Regions from separate parts of the Phocaeicola acetigenes genome, predicted to be linked through region 3. Evidence: riboswitches for the same ligand, from Rfam matches in the RefSeq annotation. Region 3 holds a riboswitch; each other region holds the start of a gene.
The links. Region 3 has a riboswitch for cobalamin ahead of O6P32_RS04970 (TonB-dependent receptor plug domain-containing protein). Riboswitches for the same ligand answer to the same signal wherever they lie in the genome.

Region 1 (7,658 bases), on a different contig from region 3:
AATGTTCCTTTTCTATTATGCAGGAGCATTCCTATCGGCAAATTCTTTATTTGCACAAGAAACACAAGTAGCCCATACAGACACTGTAACTACAGCTTTAGGTCGTGCACAAGACCTTCGTACTCTCCCTTTCCAGATTCAAAAGATAGAGGGGAATGAACTAACCCAAGTAAAAGACGCCAATTTCCTCCATTCACTGATTGGAAGAACCACGGGTGCCACTCTCAATCCAAGCTCTGCCGGAACAGGAGCAGGAGTACGTGTACGAATGAGAGGTACACGCAGTATTTGGGGAAACAACAATGTGCTGTATGTCATCGACGGAATTCCCTTCCCCCAGCTTTCCACCAATACCCTTTCGGCTATCTACACCGGATACGGGCTGACCGCCGATGCCATTGCTTCTCTTAATGCCGAAGATATAGAAGATGTCTCTATTCTCTCCGGTCCGTCGGCAGCCGCACTGTACGGAAGCGATGCCGCCAACGGTGCCATTCTTATCACCACCAAGAAAGGGAAGGCTACCCACCGGCCTGCCATTCATGTGTCTCAAAGCACTACGTTCAGCAAGCCTTTCGTCATGCCGGAATTTCAGAATCAGTATTATCAGTGGAATACAGCTTCGGATACCGGAGATCCCACCTGGAATCCTTCCGACTTCTACCGTACCGGACACACCATTCAGAATCATGTCAGTCTTTCTGCCGGTACCGACATCAACCAAAGCTATTTCTCGGCTGCCACACAGCATGCCACCGGACTGATAGAAAACAATCTCTCCAACCATTACAACCTGACTTTCCGCAACAGCACCCATCTGCTGAACAACAAGCTGCATATTGATTTCGGCCTAATGTATATGCGCACCAAAGAACAGAATATGCTGTCGCACGGAGACGATTTTAACCCTATCATTCCCGTTTACCTCTATCCGGAATGTCTGAACTTCCGACCTAATCAATATGGACAAATTACCGGTGTTCCCTGGTACGAACGCTATGACCCTGATAAAGATTACTATGCCCAATACTGGCCGTATTCCGAGTGGCAGAATCCCTATTGGATTATCAACCGAAACACCTTTCTCAATAAGAAAGACCGTTTCTTAGGCAATATCGGTATCAGTTACGACATTACCCCCTGGCTTTCTGCCTCCGCCCGCGTACGCTATGATAAAGATGTAATAAAGCAGGCACAAGAACTTTACGCATCGACCAGTGCCTATCTCATCAACTCGGAAAACGGACTGTACGGGGAAAATAAAGCCGACCTGCACCAACTGTACAGCGACCTTTCCCTTGACCTGCACCATCGCATAGGAGCATTTTCGTTCAATGCATTATTAGGAGGAAGCATACAGAAACGGCAATACGATTTCGATTTGCTCAACGGAGGTCTGATCCAACCCAACGGATTCTCAGCCGACAATATTGATGATGCGCTGAAAAACAGTGTTTCCGAATCATTCGAAGATAAAAGGAAAAGTCTCTTTGCCTCCTTGCAGATAGGCTTTAAAGACATGCTTTACGTGTATGCTACCGGACGGAAAGAATGGAATGATTTCAAGTACCGCACTTTCTATTCGGAAACCGATGGATTTTATCCCTCTGTCGGAATAGCCTTTATTCCCACAGCTTTTTCTGCGATTCGCTCCGATATTCTGTCATTCACTAAACTCCGCTTCGATTACAGCGAGACTGGAGCTACCCATCAGTATGCCTTGATAGAAGGACTGTGGCAAAAGAACCAAAACTTCGACTACGAGGCACTAACACAAGGAAAAAGCCCTGTCGAAACCACCAAATCGTACGAAGCCGGCATCGACTTAGGAATGTTCCAAAACCGGTTGAACCTATCTCTTACTTTATATACCTCTACCACTCACAGTGTAGCACTGACCCAACAAGCGAACTATAACCAGTTAATGAATGCCACTATCGAAAACAGAGGAGTCGAAATGTCTCTCCAACTCAAACAGCCCTTAGGTCCTGTAGAATGGAATAGCAACCTTACTTACACACTAAATAAGAACAAGATAAAAGACTTTACAAATATCTCTTCTGATGGAACAGAAACAGATATCCCATCGTTTGAAATGATAACTTCTTATCACCCTATCGCACAGGAAAAACTTGTAAAAGGCGGCTCCATAGGCGACATATACGTCCGCGCATTCCGCACCGACAGCAAAGGAAACCTTGTCATCGGGAGCGACGGGTTACCGGAAAAAAACAATGAATACACCTATGCCGGTAATGCTGCTCCCAAGTATCAGATAGGATGGAGCAACGACTTCAACTGGAAAGAAATAGCCTTAAGTTTCGTTCTACAGGGAAACTTTGGAGGAAAAGGTCTGTCCCTCACTCAGGCGATGATGGACCAGTACGGTGTATCGAAGGCTACTGCTGATGCACGTAACAACGGCGGTGTATGGGTAGGACAGCAGCTTATCCCAGCCAAGCAATATTATAATTATGTAACTGGTCTGGAGGGGGTAGGAGCAGCCTATATATACGACGCTACCAATGTGCGTCTGGCAGAACTCTCGGTAGGATATACCATTCCTATGCACCGTTGGGTAAACTGGATACAGAGTATCAAGGTTTCGTTTGTAGGACGCAATCTGTGCATGATTTACAACAAAGCGCCGTTCGACCCCATGAGTACGGCCAGTATGGGCAACTTCATGCAGGGAATAGATTATTTCAACCTGCCCAGTTTGCGCAACCTCGGTTTTTCTGTCAGCATGGACTTTTAGTTCAAAAAACAATTTAGCTGACACAGTAAACTGATAGAAAAGACTCTTCAAGAAGAGTAAGTAATATTAGTCGTATAAAGTGTCCCACTGCAAGGAGACACCTGTCTCCTTGCAGTGGGACACTCGTCTCTTTATAGTGAGACGGACGTACCCTTACAATGAGACACCCTTCCTGTTTAAGTATCCAACGAGATAAAACATCAAACAAGATACAACTATTTCATTTATTTTCTATATTTGCTCACGAATTGGTTCCACATCCTTGTTCTAGGAAACGGATTAAAAGGGAATCGGGTGAAAATCCCGGACAGTCCCGCTGCTGTAAAGCTCTATACCAAACTTTCTGAAAAATGCTCATACCACTGATATACAATGGCTATATTGGGAAGGTTTCAGAGAGGGAGTCAGTCAGAAGACCTGCCATCATTCATTTGCTCAGTGCCCTCTGGGGTTAGGGAAACTGTTGCCTGTTTTTTCATTTTATAAGAACCGACATGTATAAGCAGACCATCATGCGTGCCGTTTGGCTGATGTGTATCCTTGTATGGGGACATTGTATCTCTATATATGCACAAAGTAAGCTGGATAGCCTACAACATTTGGGAGAAGTCGTAGTAACGGCACGTACTTTCCAAAAAGAAGTTATTCCCGTACAGCAACTGTCCGGAAACGAATTGCAGCGCCTCAGCTCACATAATGTGGCCGATGCATTGCGTTATTTCTCCGGAATACAAATCAAAGATTACGGAGGAGTAGGAGGTCTGAAAACCGTAAACATCCGAAGCATGGGAACCAATCATGTAGGGGTATTCTACGATGGCATTGAACTGGGTAACGCACAGAACGGTACCGTAGACCTGGGACGATTCTCTTTGGACAACATGGAATCGGTTACACTGTACAACGGCCAGAAAAGTGCTATTTTCCAACCTGCAAAGGATTTCGGCTCTGCCGGCTCTATTTATTTACAATCACGTACCCCAAAGTTTGAAAACGAAGAACGTTACCATGTAAAGACAACCTTTAAGACCGGTTCGTTTGGAGTAGTCAATCCCTCCATATTATGGGAGCAGAAAATTCACGACAAACTTTACAGCTCTCTCAGTGCCGAGTATATGTATACCACCGGAAAATATAAATTCCGCTATCAGACTAAAGACGGATACGATACTACCGCTGTACGTCAAAATGGTGATGTACAGGCTCTGCGCGTAGAAGGCGGACTGTTTGGAAAAATAGACCAGGGATATTGGCGTGCAAAAGCCTATCTGTATAACTCCGAGCGAGGATATCCCGGTGCCATTGTACGCAACAAGTTCTCACACGAAGACCGTCAGTGGGATACTAATTTTTTCACACAGGGTACATTCAAAAAAGATTTTTCGTCCCGGTACAGCCTGTTATGCAACATAAAATATGCCTACGACTATTTGCATTATCTGGCAGACCCGAACAAAGATGAATCTTTGATGTATACCAACAATCATTATTACCAACAGGAAGTTTATGCTTCGGCTGCAAACCGGTTTACCATTTTACCGGGATGGGATGTCAGCGTGTCTGCCGACTATCAGTTCAATTTACTGAATGCCGATTTACAGGACTTTGTATATCCTCGCCGGCATACCGGACTGATAGCAGCTGCCACAGCCATTTCACTCGACCGGTTTAAAGCACAGGCCAGCCTGCTTGGAACTTTTGTACACGATAAAGTCCGGACAGAAAACGAATCGGCCCCCAACAAACAGGAATGGACTCCAGCTGTAGTCGCCTCGTATCAGCCATTCAAATCAATTGACTTGAATATCCGTGGCTTTTACAAGCGTATCTTTCGAATGCCAACCTTGAACGACTTGTATTATACTTTTGTAGGAAATGTAGATCTGGACCCTGAGTATACAAACCAGTACAATCTGGGATTTACTTATAGCAAATCTTTTTCCCACAGTTGGCTTCGCTACATAGAAATACAGACAGACGTATATTACAACGAAGTTGAAAACAAAATTATAGCTACACCGACTTCCAATTTTTTCCGGTGGACAATGATTAACCTGGGAAAAGTGGAAATACGAGGTATTGACGCTGCCCTGCAAACGGGATGGCAAATAGGAAGAGAGTTCCGCCTGAACGGAAGAATCAACTATACCTATCAAAAAGCACAGGACTTCACCGACCCTTACGATGAGTTCTATGGAGGACAGATACCTTACATTCCCTGGCATAGCGGTTCGGCAGCAGTAAATGCCAACTGGCGCTCGTGGGAAGCCAACTATAGTTTTATCTATACAGGAGAGCGGTATTCGTCGCAAGCCAATATTCTGGCCAATTACCAGCTGCCGTGGTATACCAGCGACTTATCGGTAGCCAAAACCCAGCGAATCGGTCCGGGCGACTTGAAACTAACATTAGAAATCAACAATCTGTTCAACCAGCAATACGAAGTGGTGATTTGCTATCCTATGCCGGGTATCAATTTCAAACTCATTGCACAATATACTTTTTAAATGAAAACGGACTTTATAAAATTATTCCACCATACATACAGTTTTGTTCTATCTGTCTTCATCGGCTTCATGCTTGCAGGATGCCGGGGAGAACTGCCGGTCATTGAATCTGAAATAGAATATGTAACCGATCCCACTTTGCCGAAGTCAATCAAAGGACTCTATGTATTGAACGAAGGAAATATGGGAAGCAACAAGTGTACACTCGACTTCTTCGACTATAATACCGGAGGCTATCACCGCAACATTTATGCAGAGCGAAATCCCGGAGTAGTAAAGGAGTTAGGCGATGTAGGAAATGACATTGCTATTTACGGGAATAAACTTTTTGCCGTAATCAACTGCTCACACTTTGTAGAAGTAATGGATGTACGCACAGGGGTGCATATCGGAAGCATTAATATCACAAACTGCCGATACATCACTTTTAATGAAGGAAAAGCTTATATCAGCTCATATGCAGGTCCCGTGCAAATTGACCCTAATGCACGTCCGGGAAAAGTGGTAGAAGTAGATGTCAATACCTTGCAAATTACGCGGGAAGTGGTAGTAGGATACCAGCCGGAAGAAATGGTAATCAACAACGGCAGACTATATGTGGCCAATTCCGGAGGATACCGTTTCCCCAATTACGACCGGACAGTTTCTGTAGTCGATTTGAATACATTTCAGGTAGTCAATACCATTGATGTAGCCATCAACCTGCACCGCATGGAAATTGACAAGTTCGGACGTATCTACGTCAGCTCAAGAGGAGACTATTACGGTACAGGATCTGATGTTTTCGTAATCGACAGCCAGACAGAAAAGGTTATCGGGAACTTAGGAGTGGCAGCCAACGAAATGTGCCTTTGCGACGACCAGCTCTACATGATAAGTACCGAATGGAATTACATAACCGGAAGTAATACAATCGGATTTTCACAATACGACACTCAGAAAGAAGAACTGATTCCGGGCAATTTCATTACCGATGGCACAGAAAAAGAAATCAAACTTCCTTACGGAATAGCTGTTAATCCGGAAACGAAAGAAATCTTTGTATCCGATGCTACCAACTATGTAACACCTGGATACTTGTATTGTTTCTCCAAAGAAGGAAAGCTACGCTGGAAAGTTCGTACAGGAGATATTCCGGCACATTTTGCCTTTACGACACAAGATTTTAATTAAATACTAAATAAAGAATAGATCTTATGAAAACAAAGTTACAACATTCAGCCTGGTTAATTATAGCCGCAAGTAGCCTGATGGCGGGAACTATGATATCTTGCTCTTCCGAGTACGACCCTAATGAAAAACCTGAAGTCTGTCCTCCAGGAAGTACACCCTATATTACTCAGGTTCTTGATTATATGCCAGCCGTAGGACAGCTGACCAATACCATGCCCGAATACGAAGAAGGAGATACTCAGGAGACTATGAATCAGAAGGTTTTAAAAGCCATCGGTCATAACAAGAAAGGAATGATTTCTTTGGGAGGATATGGAGGATATGTGACTGTAGGATTCGATCACACCATTGAAAACAAAGACGGGCTATGCGATTTTCGAGTATTGGGAAATGCCTTTTACTCTGCTGCTAACCCTAACCCTGATGCCCCGATAGGAGGAAGCTCAGAACCAGGCATCATCATGGTTGCCTATGATAAAAATGGGAATAAACAGCCGGACGCAGACGAATGGTACGAGATAGCCGGAAGTGCTCACCGAAATCCTTCGGGAGAAGCCTGGTACACTCTGGCGCAAAATGCAGGAAACGATGTCCATCTGTATAAAGGATATGAAATTACCTATTATCGCCCGGAAAAAGTACCTACAACACCGGAAGAGAAGGAAAAATACATCCGATGGGAAGACAATCAGGGTAACAGTGGTTATAAAGTGATGAATCAGTTTTACAGCCAACCTTATTTCCCACAATGGGTCAATGCCGATAAACTTACCTTCAAAGGAACCTGCCTTCCACAAAACGGAATTGATGAAAGCGGCCAAGGCAACTATTTTGTATTATATAAATTTCAGTATGGATACGCTGACAATGCAATGAACACAGAAACAGAAGCAGCTATTGACATTGACTGGGCTGTAGATGCACAGGGAAATCCCGCTCATCTTCCTGGGGTAGATTTCATAAAAATATATACAGGTATTAACCAGGAAAATGGATGGATAGGAGAGTGCTCTACAGAAATATCAGGCGTAGAGGATTTACATTTGCTGAAAGAAGAAATCAGATCACTTTATTAATACTAATCACAACACAATAAAATGAAAACAAAACCAATTAATCTTTGGAATATTGCTTTACTCTCACTTTTGATATGTACCTCTTGTAATGACCTTAATGATCCCACTCAAGAGGGTAATATAATTGAAGACTCTACGCCAACT
Region 2 (7,658 bases), on a different contig from region 3:
CACTCCGTAAAAGGCGCACGCACCGAGTCGGAACATATCTTTATTCAGATGGGCTTACAACATGTCACAGTACCGGCTCCCCGTGTACTTGAGATAGGTTTTGGTACCGGTCTGAATGCCTTCCTTACCTTACTCGAAGCAGAACGTACCCATCGTCCGGTCTGTTTCACCACCATCGAACTCTATCCGGTACCGGAAGAAACTTTGCAGTTGCTCGGATATCCCGAACAGATTGCTCCTTCCCGTGCCGCCGAGTATGAAGCCTTGCATCGTGCCGAATGGAATAAACCGGTATCCATAACCCCATGGTTTACCCTCCACAAGATACAAGGCGATTTCACCCAGTTCCCATTTACAGGAGAATACGATGTCATTTATTTCGATGCTTTTGCTCCCGACAAACAGCCGGAAATGTGGCATCCTTCCCTCTTCGAAAGTTTATATCGCATCACAGCCCCGGGAGGTGTACTGACTACCTATTGTGCCAAAGGCTCCGTACGCCGCATGCTTCAAAGTGCAGGCTATACCGTAGAACGCCTGCCTGGTCCTCCGGGAGGAAAACGTGAAATACTTCGTGCTACCCGATAAGCTATTCGGGAAGATTACGATAAATAAAGGAAATCACTTTCCGGTGATTTCCTTTATTTGTTGTATCTTTGTTTTTCACACAAAGATTTACTTTTTATGAAACAATATACCATTCTGTTCATCAGCATGCTCCTCCTGATGTCGTGTCACAGACAGCCACAAGCCGGAGAGCGCCCTATACTGACCGTCACATTAGAGCCCCTGCGTTACTTCACCGAAGCAATAGCCGGTGAACACTTCAAGGTAGTAAGTATGGTTCCTGATGGCAGCAGTCCCGAGACCTACGATCCCACTCCCCAGCAGATGGTTGCACTCTCACAAAGTACTGCCTATCTCCGCATCGGCTACATCGGGTTCGAACAAAACTGGATAGATAAACTGCAAGGCAATTCTCCCGAACTGCCTTTCTTCGATATGTCTGCAGGTATCGACCTGATACGTGAAGAATCTAAAATGCACGGCGACCACATTCACGAAGGAGGAGTCGAGCCTCATATCTGGAATTCTTGCCGCAATGCCCGTCTGATTGCACAAAACATCTGCCAAACCCTCTGCCAACTGGATTCTATTCATACAGACTACTACTGGAACCGACTGGATAGTCTGAATCTTGTCATAGATAATACCGAACATGAAGTACGCAATTATCTGAGCCATGCAGACAGTACTTTCCTGATTTATCATCCGGCACTTTCTTATTTTGCCCGCGATTACGGACTCACCCAAATCAGCATTGAAGAAGGGGGAAAAGAACCCTCTCCGGCTCATCTGAAAACACTCATCGAACAAAGCGGACATAAAAAAGCCCGCATCATCTTCGTACAGCAAGAATTCGATACCCGTAATGCCGAACTCATTGCCAGGGAAGCTCAATTGCAGATTGTCCCTATCAATCCGCTGAGTTACCATTGGAATGAAGAAATGAAAAATGTGGCACGTGCCTTACAGCAACCCTAAACGCATTTGTACACGCATGAAAAAAACACCTTTGATACAACTAAGCGATATTTCGGCCGGCTACGACCGGAAAACCGTACTCGATCATATCGACCTCACCGTATACGAACAAGATTTCTTAGGCGTTATCGGTCCCAACGGAGGTGGAAAAACCACTCTGATAAAAGTGATATTAGGACTTCTCTCTCCCACTTCGGGACAAATCCGCTTCTTCCGAAACGGAACAGAAGTACCGGAAATCAGCATGGGATATCTCCCTCAATACAATGCCATCGACAAGAAATTCCCCATCTCGGTCTACGAAGTCGTTTTGTCCGGTCTGAACCGTCAGAAGTCACTCCTACACCCTTTCAGTCGTGAACAGCACGAACAAGTGCAACACGTCATTGCCCAAATGGGACTGGAAGGACTAGAGAAACGTGCCATCGGACAATTAAGCGGCGGACAATTGCAACGTGCTCTATTAGGCCGGGCTTTGGTATCCGACCCGCAAGTCGTCATTTTAGACGAACCCAATACTTACATCGACAAACGTTTTGAGGCCAAGCTCTACTCTTTACTTGAAGAAATAAACCGTGAGCGTGCCATCATTCTGGTCAGTCACGACATAGGAACCGTGCTGCAAAACGTAAAGAGTATTGCCTGTGTAAACGGTAACCTGCATTACCACCCCGACACCGAAGTACCGACAGAATGGCTGGAAGAACATTTCGGATGCCCCATCGAACTCGTAGGTCACGGCAATCTTCCCCATCGGGTATTGAAATCGCATAATCATACACACAACGGTTAAGCAACCCTTAAAACCGTATTTTATCCTCTTAAAATTAGGACATTTACTCAAATTACCGTATCTTGCAGTTTCAAACTAAACAGATACGACTTATGAAAGCAAGAAACTGTATGGCGCTGTTTTTAAGCGCAAGTTTAATATTAAGCGGATGTGCTTCCTTGAACAAGACAGCCAAAGGAAGTATGATTGGTGGAGGTAGCGGAGCTGCCATGGGAGCCATTCTCGGAGGTGTAATCGGACACGGAAAAGGAGCAGCCATTGGAGCAGCAGTAGGTGCTGCAGTAGGTGCAGGCGCAGGAGCCTTGATCGGAAAGAAAATGGATAAGGCAGCCCAGCAGGCCGCAGAAATTCAAGGCGCAGAAGTAGAACAGGTAACCGACAACAACGGCTTACAGGCAGTAAAAGTTACATTCGACTCCGGTATTCTATTCAATACAAGCAGTGCCGATCTCAGTACCTCAGCCAAATCGGCATTAAGCAAGTTTGCCAACAATGTTCTGAACCAGAACCCTGACATGGATGTCGCAATCTACGGATATACCGACAATACCGGATGGAAGAACTGTACAGCAGCCCAAAGTGCACAGAAGAACATGGAACTCTCCCAGACACGTGCCCAGAGCGTATCCAGCTATCTTTTAGGATGCGGTGCTTCTGCTTCACAGATTAAGAAAGTAGAAGGAATGGGCGAGAGCAATCCTGTAGGCGACAACAGTACCGAAGCCGGACGCCGTCAAAACCGCCGTGTAGAAGTATACATGTATGCCAGCCAGCAGATGATTCAGCAGGCAGAAGCCGGCACATTAAAATAAAAAAGAAATAGCAGCGGGAGTTCCCGCTGCTATTTCTTTTTATACCGATAATTCCAGTTTACCCCGTATCTTTATTTACTGTAAAACTTATTCATCGGATATATTCCTATCGGATAACTTGTCTTATTCATAATCTTATTCACCAATACCGGTTTTGCTCCACTGCAATCATAAATCAGCAAATAATTACAAGTAGGAATTTCCGATTCACTGTATTTATCCGATACAGCCACATACAAATACTGATTAGAAGGATCTGCAGTCACATTACAGTTCAGATGAATCCCTTCGGGCGCATCTTTCAGCACATCGATACAATCCTCCGCTTTCCAGGTTTCGAGCGACAAACGACGGATAGTCGTTCCCCCGGCTGCATAATAAATATAATTTCCAGCCTTTGTAATTCCCGAATCATTAAAGAATTCAGCAGAAATATCCTCCGCAATCTTCACCTCTTTCACTACCTTCCAGCTGTCGAGGTCGACAAAAATAAGGTAAGACTTCTTTTCTCCCCCTCTTCCACAAGTAGCAAGCATCACCTCACGTTCGCCCGTCTGGCAGATTCCACTAATAAAATCACCATTCAAATCAGGCAAAACCCTATTCACCTCATTCTTATCTTTAGCAAACTCAAACAATCTTGTAGTTTGCCAGAAACCTCCACCCCCACAATACAGGCAGTCTCCCACTCTCAAGATACCTCTTGTTGAAGCCACTTCTTCAATAGTTCCTCCCTGGTTACCAAAATTATAAGCCCCTTCAATAAGATTCAGCTCTCCCGTAGTAGTATCAAAGCGGAACATTCCCTGTCCTTCGGCAAAAAATACATTCTTCTCATCCAATACAGCAATATTGGAAAAAGGAGTACTTAGCGAAAGCATTTCATCTTCCTCCAGACTTCCTTCCGGCCGAGGAAACTTCAAATCTTCTATCTGATAAGCCTTTTCAAGTTTCAATGTTACAGCATCCACAATCACCAGTTCACCATCGGTTTTCTCCCCATTAGGTTCAAAAAGCCCGTCGCTTACGATATAGAACTTACCGTTATACATCCATAAATCCTCCGCATAATTTCCAAAAGCCGAGCCATTTACCTTACGGTACACGTTATCCTCCACTTCACCTTCCGGAGTAATGAAAGTCAGAGAACTATTTTGCGAAGAGGGAGCTCCCTGGTTCAATATCATCACCCCTTTCGGGTCGGCATAACCGCCCAAGATTTCCTCTTTCCCAACTCCGCCGGAATTACCCTCCGACAAATCATCAGAACATCCCGATACTGCTACAGCCAGCATGCATACAGCCCAAGCACGATAAAATAACTTCTTCATAACCAATACAATAAATTAATTTTCAGAATAAAAAAAGACTCCTGCCGGGAAATGTGTATAATTCTCATATTTGGCAAACGGAGAGTCTACGCTGGTCTCAAAATCGAATACCCAGATCTGATTTGTAGTAAACAAGGGGAACGATTTGATAGAGTTTGCATATACATGTCCCGTCACCGGATGAACAGCCAGTCCGTTATACAACAGTCCTGCATTACTATCAAGCAGATTAAGATCGCAAAGCATTTCCTCTTCACCCGGTTCCTCTCCGGCAGCCTCATCAAACTTCATACGATACAGTGTAGTGCCATTGGCATAATAAATCATATTATCTTTTACACAGAAAGACACCCCTGCACTTCCCACATTCGGCTCCGAACCAATTTCCCGAGAGTCCAGCTCTTTAGTAGCCAGATTAAACTTAGCCACATAATATTTACCAAATCCAGTCGCAGTAAGCCATACATCCCCCTCACCGGCTTTCTCAATACTATACAAACTCTTATAAGGAGCCGAATAAGGCAAACTTATCTTAGAAACACTATCCGATTCCGGTGAGATTTCAAGGATATTGCACATATAGTTTTTATTCTGGAATGTATACACCTTACCTCCCATTACCACAAAACGCGACTTAGGAGCTCCGTCGGAACCTTCTACAAAAGAAATTCTTCCCGTTCCCATATCCAGACGATACACCCCTTTATTATCCCGAATATATATATGGTTCTCATCAAGAACAGCGATATGTGTAGGCCAGTCCAGTCCTTCCAACTGATTTCTAGAAAAAGTCACTTCTTTTTTCAACGTTTTCGCATCCATTACCACAAGCGTGCCATCATTCTCGAATAACTCTCCCACCGCATTTTTGTTTCCATTCTGCGATATGACATAAATCTTCCCGTTGTAGAACGCCATATCCTGCGCTACATTTCCCAGTTCGGTACCATTCACCAGTTTATATGCATCACCAATCACATAACCTTCCGGAGTAATATATCCCAACGAACCATTCTCTGTAGTCATATTTCCCTCATTCAGCACAAAAGCCCCGTTCGGATCATTAAACGAATTCAGGTTATAAAAGCTCAACTCTTTTACCTGCTCTGTACCATCTCCACCTTTCGCCTTAAATTCAATTTTCGCTTCTTTCTCAGCCTCAGCAGTAGCATTCAGTACAATTTTAGATGCTTCATAATCCACTTCTGCAGTCCATCCGGCCGACAGCTTTCCCACTTCTATCGTCTGTATATTTTCTCCCGAATATTCCAGCACCATATCCTGTCCCGGCACCACAAACAAAGGATCAGTACCCTCCTGCACAATGTTTAAATCAAACTTCAAGGTTCCTGCTCCTGCAGTACCATTTTCCGACGAACAAGCCCCCATACACAGGGCAATGCATACCATAAGCCCCATAAGGACGGCTTTTCTTGCAAATCCAATAAAATTCATAATACTATTATTTATAAAAATCTGTTTTTATAAAAAATGACATTACACAATCAATCCTCCAAAATCGCCGGCAATAATCAGCACAAGCCATCCCGCCTGTTTTGTACACACAGGCATACAGTATTCCCTGTCAGAAATACACACAGCAGCACGAAGACCAGAAATTTCCGGTCACACCTACTTGATAAAATTAATTGTATAAATTCAGTCTTAACTGCCTATCCCACGAGTGCAGTTAAATTTGTATGATGGCAGGTCTTCTGACTTACCCCCTCTCCGGAGCCTTCCCGATATTGTTCAGTTATCAGTGGCATAAGCTATTTCCGAAGAGTTGAAGGAGCTTACAGCAGCGGGACTGTTCAGGAATTCCACCTGATTCCCTTTTAATCCGCTTGTCCGAACAGACACACGGAACCATTTCCGGCAACAAAGATATAATATTTTGGATATACACAAAAGCTTAATCGGACAAATAAAGCCCCATTGGCATTTTTCTTTTTCCAATTTTTCCGTAAAATGACAAAATGAAAGTGTCTCACTTCAGTGGAATATACATTTATCAAAATGTCAATTCAAGTCCCCTAAAACAGGCCTTTTTAGACTCAAAGGCAAGTCCGGTTGCAAATTTCCACTTTTTTGGGGGTATACCCAAATACAAAAAGACAGAAAATTCACTACCTATCCGTACAGGTTACACAATACACATGCATTACACAACAAATATCTTCTCACACAACAAGAATCACATCTTTTTATCACCCGGATATACATCTTTTAAAAGAGAAGAAAAAACACTCCACTCTGCTAAAAAACAGGAATAAAAACCTCTTTTAATCCCCTTTTTTTACACTATTAATACCGTTGGCATGTGTTACTAATAGCGTAAGCTCACGATACAAGTATCGTCACCCACCGATACAAGTATCAAAACCCTCTTTTACGAGTCCTTTTTTCCTTTGTTTCATCCCCTAAATACATATTATAAAGCATGTATACAGTCCTTTTTTTGATTTATTTCCTCTTTTTTGCCTGTTAAAATTCATTAAATTACAAAAGTATCAGTTAGCGAAAAACTGAAAAATCAGACTTTATGAAAGAGAAAACCGGATTTTCAAAACATTTTATTTTTCAAGAAAAAGCAGATACGTAATCGAAAAACGATCAATCGACTGATGGATGGATAAATCCGTAATCGCATACAAAGACAAACTGGTTGTTTTTATAGTTAAAATTGAAAAAACTCTCGCGTTAAACCAAGCATCCGATTTTTCTATCTCAAAACCTTTATCTACCTTGCAATTAGATTAAAAACCACAAATCTATGAAACTGAAAGCACTTATATTATTATTCGTACCTTTCATGCTATGGGCATGTAAAGACGATGACAACCCGTGTAATGAGCCAAACTATATGGAAACTTCTCTCACCCAAATTCAAGGAGAGCTTACTATTGATTATGGTGAAAACATCCTGCAAGATGAAAATACACTATACGGAATTACTGTACGATTGGAGAACAGGAAAACCTATGCCTATGGACTATTCGATGACCTAAGTAAAGCAATTGTACGACGCGATGCCAACCGACAGTACTGGGCAAATACAACCGTTGTACCCTATGGTAAACAACGATGCTCACACGATGAAAATGGGAATTATGGAGACTTATTTGCTATACACGGTAACGGGAAAATAGAAAACTGCCCCGTTACCAATGAATT
Region 3 (7,658 bases):
AGTCGCATAGCCATACGAAGCATCAGTGAGTTAGCATATTTGACCCATTTATTTGCACTACCACCATAAACAGCATCGAAGTCTGCTACTACAGTACCTCCCTGTTCTGCCAGCGGAGTCAGAGTAGTAATGGCATTTTGCAAATCTTGGAACATTGTATCGTATACTTCTTCTTCGCTATCGAATGGGATAACTAATGCCATTTCTCCAGCGTGAGTATATGGGATAGGACCAAATGTTTCCAATGTTTTCACCCATGCGGAAATTTTTAAAATCTGGGCCAATGCAAAACCATCTACGTCACCACTTTTTTCAGATTCCATCTTGGCATTTTTCCAAGGTGAATAGAGATTAGTATACGAGTTACTATATGTAGAAGAAACCCATGCATCTACCAGATAATAAGTCATGTGGTTATTTCCACTATACCAGTTGTTGTTTTCACTGAAGTATCCACTCCAAAGATCGGCAGACAAGTGATAAGCAATCTGGTATTGGTTGATTGCATCAGTACCATCTGCCTGAGTACCTACAGGTACTACTTGTCTTTCCATTGTCAGGATTGGACCTCCCATAGAAATACCATCCATTTTACCCATCTCATCGGTCATTTCATAGGGATTGGTATTGATGTCTTCGTAATCGCAGGATGACAAGAATGACAATGCACAAATTCCTGCTAACAATTTATATTGATTCATTTTTTTCATAGTTGTATTATAATTTAACTTTGATGCCGAAACCAAAACTTCTTACGCTAGGCTGCATGAAGTAGTCATTACCCTGTCCATAAGTACTGGTACTAGGAGTTAATTCTGGGTCGAATGGAGCTTCGCAGTAAATCATCCATGGGTTGTTGGCAATAAATGATACAGTTACATCTTTCAATACATTATTGAACCAAGAATTTGGGAATGTATAGCTCAATGTCAGTTCTTGTAAACGGATATTAGTTGCACTATATACATAGTATCCAGATGTTTCATAGCTACCGGTACCGATCATCTTGTAGTAAGTTTCAGCGTCTACTCTACCTTGTCCAGGCAATAATGCACCACCCAGGTCACGAGCTTCTGCAGATGCTTTTGATACACCGAATCGGTCAAGAATAGCTTCTGTTGAAGAGGTTACTACACCACCAAAGCGGCCGTTCAACAAGAAACTTAATCCAAAACCTTTATATGATAAGGTGTTGTTCCATCCCATGTTGAAATCAGGAGTGGTTTTGCCCAAATATACAGGTTCTACTGTTTCCAAACTATAGTTACCAGAACCGTCAACAGCAACGAATCCTTGACTGTCTTTCTTGAAGAATTGAGTAGCATAAATGTCATGAATTGTTCCACCTTCTTTCAAGATAGTACGTCCGTTGTCTTTCAATACTTCTGGAATATTGATTGGTTCCAAACTTAAGTCAGTGTAGAAATCATGAACCATTTCCTTGATCTCATTTACGTTGCGTGAGAATGTCAATGTAGAAGAGAATCCGAAGTCTTTAAAGTTATCACTGTAACCCAAAGATGCTTCCCAACCACGGTTTTCTACGTTACCAGCCTGCAAATAAATCTGTTTGTAACCTGAGTATTCTGGAAGATCTCCAAGGAATGTCTGGTTATAAGTATTAGACTTATAGTAAGTAACTTCCGCAGTTAATTTCTTCCACAAACGTAAACTCAGACCAAATTCATAAGAACGAGTACGTTCTGCCTTAAAATCAGTAAACGGATAGATGTAAGTATTTCCTGGAACACCTCCGACGATAGGACTAGTAATAGTTCCCGGAGTCAAACCTGAACGTGAGATAGGAGCACCTACTTCTGTATATGAACCGCGTACCTTCATGTATGAGATAAACTCTGGTAATTTAACCATTTCAGAAATAATACCAGACAAACCTACTGAAGGATAGAAGAATGATTCATTGCCAGTGTTAACCAAGCGTGAGTTCCAGTCATTACGTCCTGTCAAGGTCAAATACAACATGCTCTTCCAACCTAATTCAACGTTGGCAAAAATAGCGTTGTTACGTACACGGCTGAATCCACCGTCTTCGATAGGACGAGCTTTAGTTGCATCAATGTTGCTAACTGCAAACAAGTTCGGTACTAACTGCAGTGGACCTCTATATCCTTTAGTTTCTGACCAGTAGTTAGAGTAACTGTAACCTAAGTTGGCAGAAAGACTGAAGTCCTTGAAGTTCTTATTGATGTTGACCATGAAGTCTGCGTATTCCTGACGGTCTTTGTAATCATTATATTCGTACAAACCTTTTTGAGATCCTTCTGTAAAGACATCGTATGAACTTGCATAGATTTTTCTTTCAAATCGGATGTATGAGTCATCCATACGATAACGTCCAGATATATTCAACCAGTCAAAAATCTTATAGGTCAAACCTACATTGAACATATAACGGCTCTTTTCACTTGGACTCAAGTTGCGATAAGCGGTCCAATATGGGTTCTGGTTACCGTAAGTTGCATCACTAACTGGCCAATATTGTACTGGAATATTACGGCTGTCGCTATAACGTTCGAAAGTTTTGATATCTTCCCAATTTTCTCCACGTGGGAACAGATAAGCAGCCATTACAGGGTTCCAATACTGTCCTTGTGATACCATGTTCTGGTCTTTCTGTTTTACATATGATGCTCCCAAATCCAATTGTAATTTGTCATTCAGGAAAGTGGAGGTATTTCTAATAGTAAAGTTCAAACGATCGTAAGTGTTGTTTGGAACAATACCTTTAGAGTTGGTAGATGATACAGAAGCAAAAGTCTGATTAGTCTTGTTACCAGTAGTTAATGTCAATGAGTTAATGAAGTTAGTACCAGTCTGGAAGAAATCATCTTTCGGATCATAATCGTTAGGAGTAGCTAGTTTGTTACCCCAGCTTTCGAATACACCTTCTTTGTTTCCGTAAGTGTTTTGGAATTCAGGAGTCATATAGGCTTTACTGAATTCGGATGAAGAAGAGAATGAAATCTGAAGTTTTCCTTCTTTACCTTTTTTGGTGTTAATCAAAATTACACCGTTGGCAGCACTACTACCATAAAGCGCTGCTGCAGAAGGGCCACTCAATACAGAGATACTTTCAATATCTTCAGGGTTGAAGTCGGCAATACCTTCAGTAGTTGCTCTTCCATCCCCCAAGACGTCACTACCAGTACCTAATGTGGTATTAAACAAAGGAATACCGTCTACTACATATAAAGCGTTGTTGTCACCTTCAATAGATTTTGCACCACGCATTACAACACGTGTAGAACCACCGGCACCACTGGCACTTTTATTAATTGTAACACCTGCGATTTTACCATTCAAAGAGTTAACAAAGTTGGCGTCTTTAGCACGGATTAATTCGTCTGATTTAACCTGTTGCACATTGTAGCTCAATGCCTTTTCAGCACGTTTGATACCCAATGCTGTTACAACTACTTCATCCAATACTTCGGTATCTTCTTTCATTGTAATTTTGCCAAAGTCTGGTTTCGCAGTCAAACTTAATGTCTTATAACCAATGTAGGAGATTTCAAGTGTAGCACCTTTACTTACAGATAAAGTAAAATTACCATCAAAATCTGTAATAGTACCATTAGTTGTACCTTTTTCAAGAATACTTACACCAATTAATGGCTCTCCTTTTGCATCTACTACAGAACCTTGAACTGTAATTTTGTTGGCTTGTTGGGACACGGGTAAACCATTGAAACCTAATGAGCTATTGGCATTTGCATAAACTGCACCACTACCGGAAGTCATCAGCAAAAGCAATAGCAATTGTGAAAATCTGCTTCTTTTCATAGATTTGGTTTGATTTAAAATTATTTGATAATTGAATGTTGATATCCTGTTTTTTACAGGTCCATGAAGGATGTACGTTCTCTTTACCCAGAGAACTGGATTGTAAAATGTGTTTTCATTTTAGTTGCGGTTAAGGTTCTTTTTATTTGTATTTATTAAGGCTTTTTTTGATGTCGTTGCAAATATACGTAATGTTTTAAATATTGAAAACGATTGTGTGTTTTTTTTAATAAAGGATATTGTATTTATTTAAGGGGAATATATGAGAAAAAGAATTTGTAAAAATAAATGCAGTTGGAATTCATATGATTAAGATGAAAATCCAGCTGCATTTAGGAGTGGTATTAATGATGGAATAATCGGATACCTGTGAAGGCCATTGCGATGTGATATTTGTCACAGGTTGCAATTACATGGTCATCGCGAACAGATCCTCCAGCTTGGGCTATGTATTCAACTCCGCTTTTATGAGCTCTTTCGATGTTATCTCCAAAGGGGAAAAATGCATCAGAACCTAAGGATACGCCTTTCAATGTATTCAGCCAGGCGCGTTTTTCTTCTCTGGTCAGGACTTCCGGCCGGTGAGTGAAGAACTGCTGCCATGTTCCTTCTGCCAGCACATCATCATGGTCGTCGCTGATATAGATATCAATAGTATTATCGCGGTCTGCACGTCGGATTTTTTCTATCCAGGGAAGATTCAATACTTTGGGATGTTGGCGAAGATACCAGATATCAGCTTTATTTCCTGCCAATCTTGTACAATGAATGCGGCTTTGTTGTCCTGCACCGATACCAATTGCCTGTCCGTCTTTTACGTAGCATACAGAGTTGGACTGTGTGTATTTTAAGGTGATAAGAGCAATCATCAAATCACGTTTTGCCGCTTCGGGAAATTCCTTGTTTTGAGTCGGAATGTTGCTGAACAGTTCGTCGCTGTTGAGCTTGATTTCATTTCGTCCCTGTTCGAAAGTGATACCATATACATCTTTGCGTTCGATGGGAGCAGGCTGGTAGTTCGGATCGATTTTTATTACATTGTAAGTTCCTTTACGTTTGTTTTTTAGAATTTCCAGTGCTTCATCTGTATATCCGGGAGCAATTACTCCGTCGGAAACTTCACGATTGATGAAACGGGCTGTTGCTTCGTCACAGATGTCGCTAAGTGCAATAAAGTCGCCGTAAGAAGACATGCGGTCTGCGCCACGGGCACGTACGTAAGCACAAGCCAGAGGAGACAACGGAAGATTGTCTACGAAATAAATTTGTTTCATCGTATCATCCAATTCCAGGCCAATAGCTGCTCCTGCCGGGCTGACATGTTTGAATGAAGTTGCGGCAGGCATACCAGTGGCTTCTTTCAGTTCTTTCACTAATTGCCATCCGTTTAAAGCATCTAAAAAGTTGATGTAACCGGGACGTCCATTCAGTACTTCAATAGGAAGTTCTCCCTCTTTCATGAAAATACGTGCCGGTTTTTGGTTGGGGTTACAACCATACTTTAATTCTAGTTCCTTCATCATAGTTTGATATATTTAAGATTGATTTTCTTACAAAAATATGGAATTTTTTCTGCTTATTGAAAAACTTTCTTACCTTTGCTACATATGGTTTGAGTTTCGTATTTCTTTTCGAAACCAATTAAAAGGGAATCAGGTGAGAGTCCTGAACAGTCCCGCTGCTGTAAGTTCTATATAATAAGGTTAGCAGACATTTATGCCACTGAATTCGTTTGGGAAGGCGTTTGCTGATAAGAACAAGTCAGAAGACCTGCCATATATTTTTCGCAGCTTTCGAGGAAAAAGCGTAGAATGAATTTTTCGTTTTTATATCTTCATTCATTCGTATATTAGGGGAAGAAAGCTGTTTTTGTTTGTAGTGAATTGAAAAACAGCATGAAGCGTATTGTTAAAATCATATGGCTTGCAGGATTGGGGATAAGTAGTGTAACGGGGTCTTCGTTTGCACAAACTGTATTGGATACAGCCCGAGTATACACTATTCCTGAAGTAACAGTAACCGACCGTTATCAGATAAGGGAAGTTCGTGCAACTGCCCCTGTTCAGATACTCTCTGCTGAAGAGTTAAAAGCTTTAAATGTAATGCAGGTATCAGATGCGGTAAAACATTTCTCTGGAGTTACTGTAAAAGATTATGGAGGTATTGGTGGATTAAAGACTGTTTCGGTACGCAGTTTAGGTGCTCAGCATACTGCTGTTTCTTATGATGGAATTGCAGTGACTGATTGTCAGACAGGACAGATTGACCTTGGACGATTTTCATTGGAGAATGTAGATAAATTAGTATTGAATAATGGACAGGGAGAGCAAATCTTTCAGCCAGCTCGTTTGTTTGCTTCAGCTGGGACATTGAGTATTCAAACCTTAACTCCTCATTTTGAGGACGGGAAGAATTCTTTGTTGAAAGGTACTCTGAAGACGGGCTCTTGGGGACTTGTTAATCCTTCATTGTATTGGGAGCAGCAATTAGCGGACAAATGGAGTCTGACAGCTCAAGGAGAATGGATGTCGTCTGATGGTCGTTATCCGTATACTTTATATTATGGGGATAAAGATGATCAGCATAGCAGGGAAAAACGAAAGAATACCGAAGTACAGAATTTGCGGACTGAGGTCAATGTCTTTGGGAATTTTTCGGATAAAGAACAACTTCGCCTCAAGGCATATTATTATCAGTCGTCGAGAGGCTTGCCTAATGCTACTACCTATTATTATGATTATGCCTCCCAGCATTTATGGGATAAGAATGTTTTTGTACAGGGACATTATAAAAAGGAATTGAACCATCGATGGGCGGTTCAGGCCTCAGCCAAATGGAACTGGAGTTACCAGCGTTATTTAGATCCGGATTATAAGGGGAGTACCGGACAATCGGAAAATAATTATTACCAGCAGGAGTATTATGTCTCAGCTTCAGCTCTGTATCGGGCATTCGATAATCTTTCTTTTTCACTTTCAACTGACGGAAGTATCAACCGGATGAATGCTGATTTACATAATTTTGCTAAGCCGGTACGTTATTCATGGCTGACTGCCCTGGCTGGAAAATACGTAAATGAATGGATGACAGTTTCGGCTTCAGTATTGGCAACTGTTATCAACGAGGATGTGTCGGTCGGAAGCAGTGCGGGAGGACACCGGAAGTGGAGCCCTTATTTCAGTGCATCTTTCAAGCCTTTTCCCAGAGAAGAATTTAGAATACGTTTCTTTTATAAGGATATATTCCGTTTGCCCAGTTTCAATGATTTGTATTACGGGCAGACTGGAAATATTCGCTTGAAACCGGAGCAGGCGCAGCAATATAATATCGGTCTGACTTATGGTAAACAATTTGAGGGATTGGTTTCTTCTTTGTCGGCTACCGTTGATGCTTATGCCAATCGGGTAACCGATAAGATAGTAGCTACTCCTACCAAAAACCTGTTTATATGGAGTATGGTGAACTTAGGCAAGGTTGATATTAAAGGCATAGATGTCACTGCCAATATTTGTCTGACGCCATTTGAGGGATATTTATTGACTCTTTCCGGAAATTATACATATCAGCGGGCTCTCGATGTCACCAGTTCCAATCCTGATTCTCCCGAGAGTATGACTTATAAACATCAGATTGCTTATACCCCACGTGTATCGGGTTCGGGGCAGGCTGTACTGGAAACACCCTATGTGAACTTGTCGTATGCAATGCTTTTCTCTGGAAAACGTTATGTTCTGGGACAGAATATCACCAAGAATCGACTTGATGGATATACAGATCATAGTGTTTCTGCATACCGTGACTTCCGTTTTCGAAAAATGACTACTTCTTTACGGATAGAAGTGCTTAATCTTTTG

Region 1: another riboswitch for cobalamin. It lies ahead of O6P32_RS11055 (TonB-dependent receptor); the one in region 3 lies ahead of O6P32_RS04970 (TonB-dependent receptor plug domain-containing protein).
Region 2: another riboswitch for cobalamin. It lies ahead of O6P32_RS11850 (DUF5074 domain-containing protein); the one in region 3 lies ahead of O6P32_RS04970 (TonB-dependent receptor plug domain-containing protein).

The regions. Positions count from the first base shown of each region.
Region 1 covers NZ_JAPZVM010000010.1:31,402-39,059, forward strand. Annotated here, with positions in the region: gene O6P32_RS11050 (SusC/RagA family TonB-linked outer membrane protein) at 1-2,758, shown strand, start outside; cobalamin riboswitch at 2,991-3,199, shown strand; gene O6P32_RS11055 (TonB-dependent receptor) at 3,253-5,265, shown strand; gene O6P32_RS11060 (DUF5074 domain-containing protein) at 5,335-6,438, shown strand; gene O6P32_RS11065 (PKD domain-containing protein) at 6,516-7,514, shown strand; gene O6P32_RS11070 (DUF5074 domain-containing protein) at 7,536-7,658, shown strand, end outside.
Region 2 covers NZ_JAPZVM010000011.1:107,639-115,296, forward strand. Annotated here, with positions in the region: gene mnmD (tRNA (5-methylaminomethyl-2-thiouridine)(34)-methyltransferase MnmD) at 1-588, shown strand, start outside; gene O6P32_RS11830 (metal ABC transporter solute-binding protein, Zn/Mn family) at 685-1,545, shown strand; gene O6P32_RS11835 (metal ABC transporter ATP-binding protein) at 1,562-2,338, shown strand; gene O6P32_RS11840 (OmpA family protein) at 2,431-3,150, shown strand; gene O6P32_RS11845 (DUF5074 domain-containing protein) at 3,222-4,481, opposite strand; gene O6P32_RS11850 (DUF5074 domain-containing protein) at 4,497-5,936, opposite strand; cobalamin riboswitch at 6,170-6,370, opposite strand; gene O6P32_RS11855 (hypothetical protein) at 7,258-7,658, shown strand, end outside.
Region 3 covers NZ_JAPZVM010000003.1:93,779-101,436, reverse strand. Annotated here, with positions in the region: gene O6P32_RS04985 (RagB/SusD family nutrient uptake outer membrane protein) at 1-710, opposite strand, end outside; gene O6P32_RS04980 (SusC/RagA family TonB-linked outer membrane protein) at 718-3,804, opposite strand; gene O6P32_RS04975 (phosphoribosylaminoimidazolecarboxamide formyltransferase) at 4,149-5,327, opposite strand; cobalamin riboswitch at 5,396-5,596, shown strand; gene O6P32_RS04970 (TonB-dependent receptor plug domain-containing protein) at 5,700-7,658, shown strand, end outside.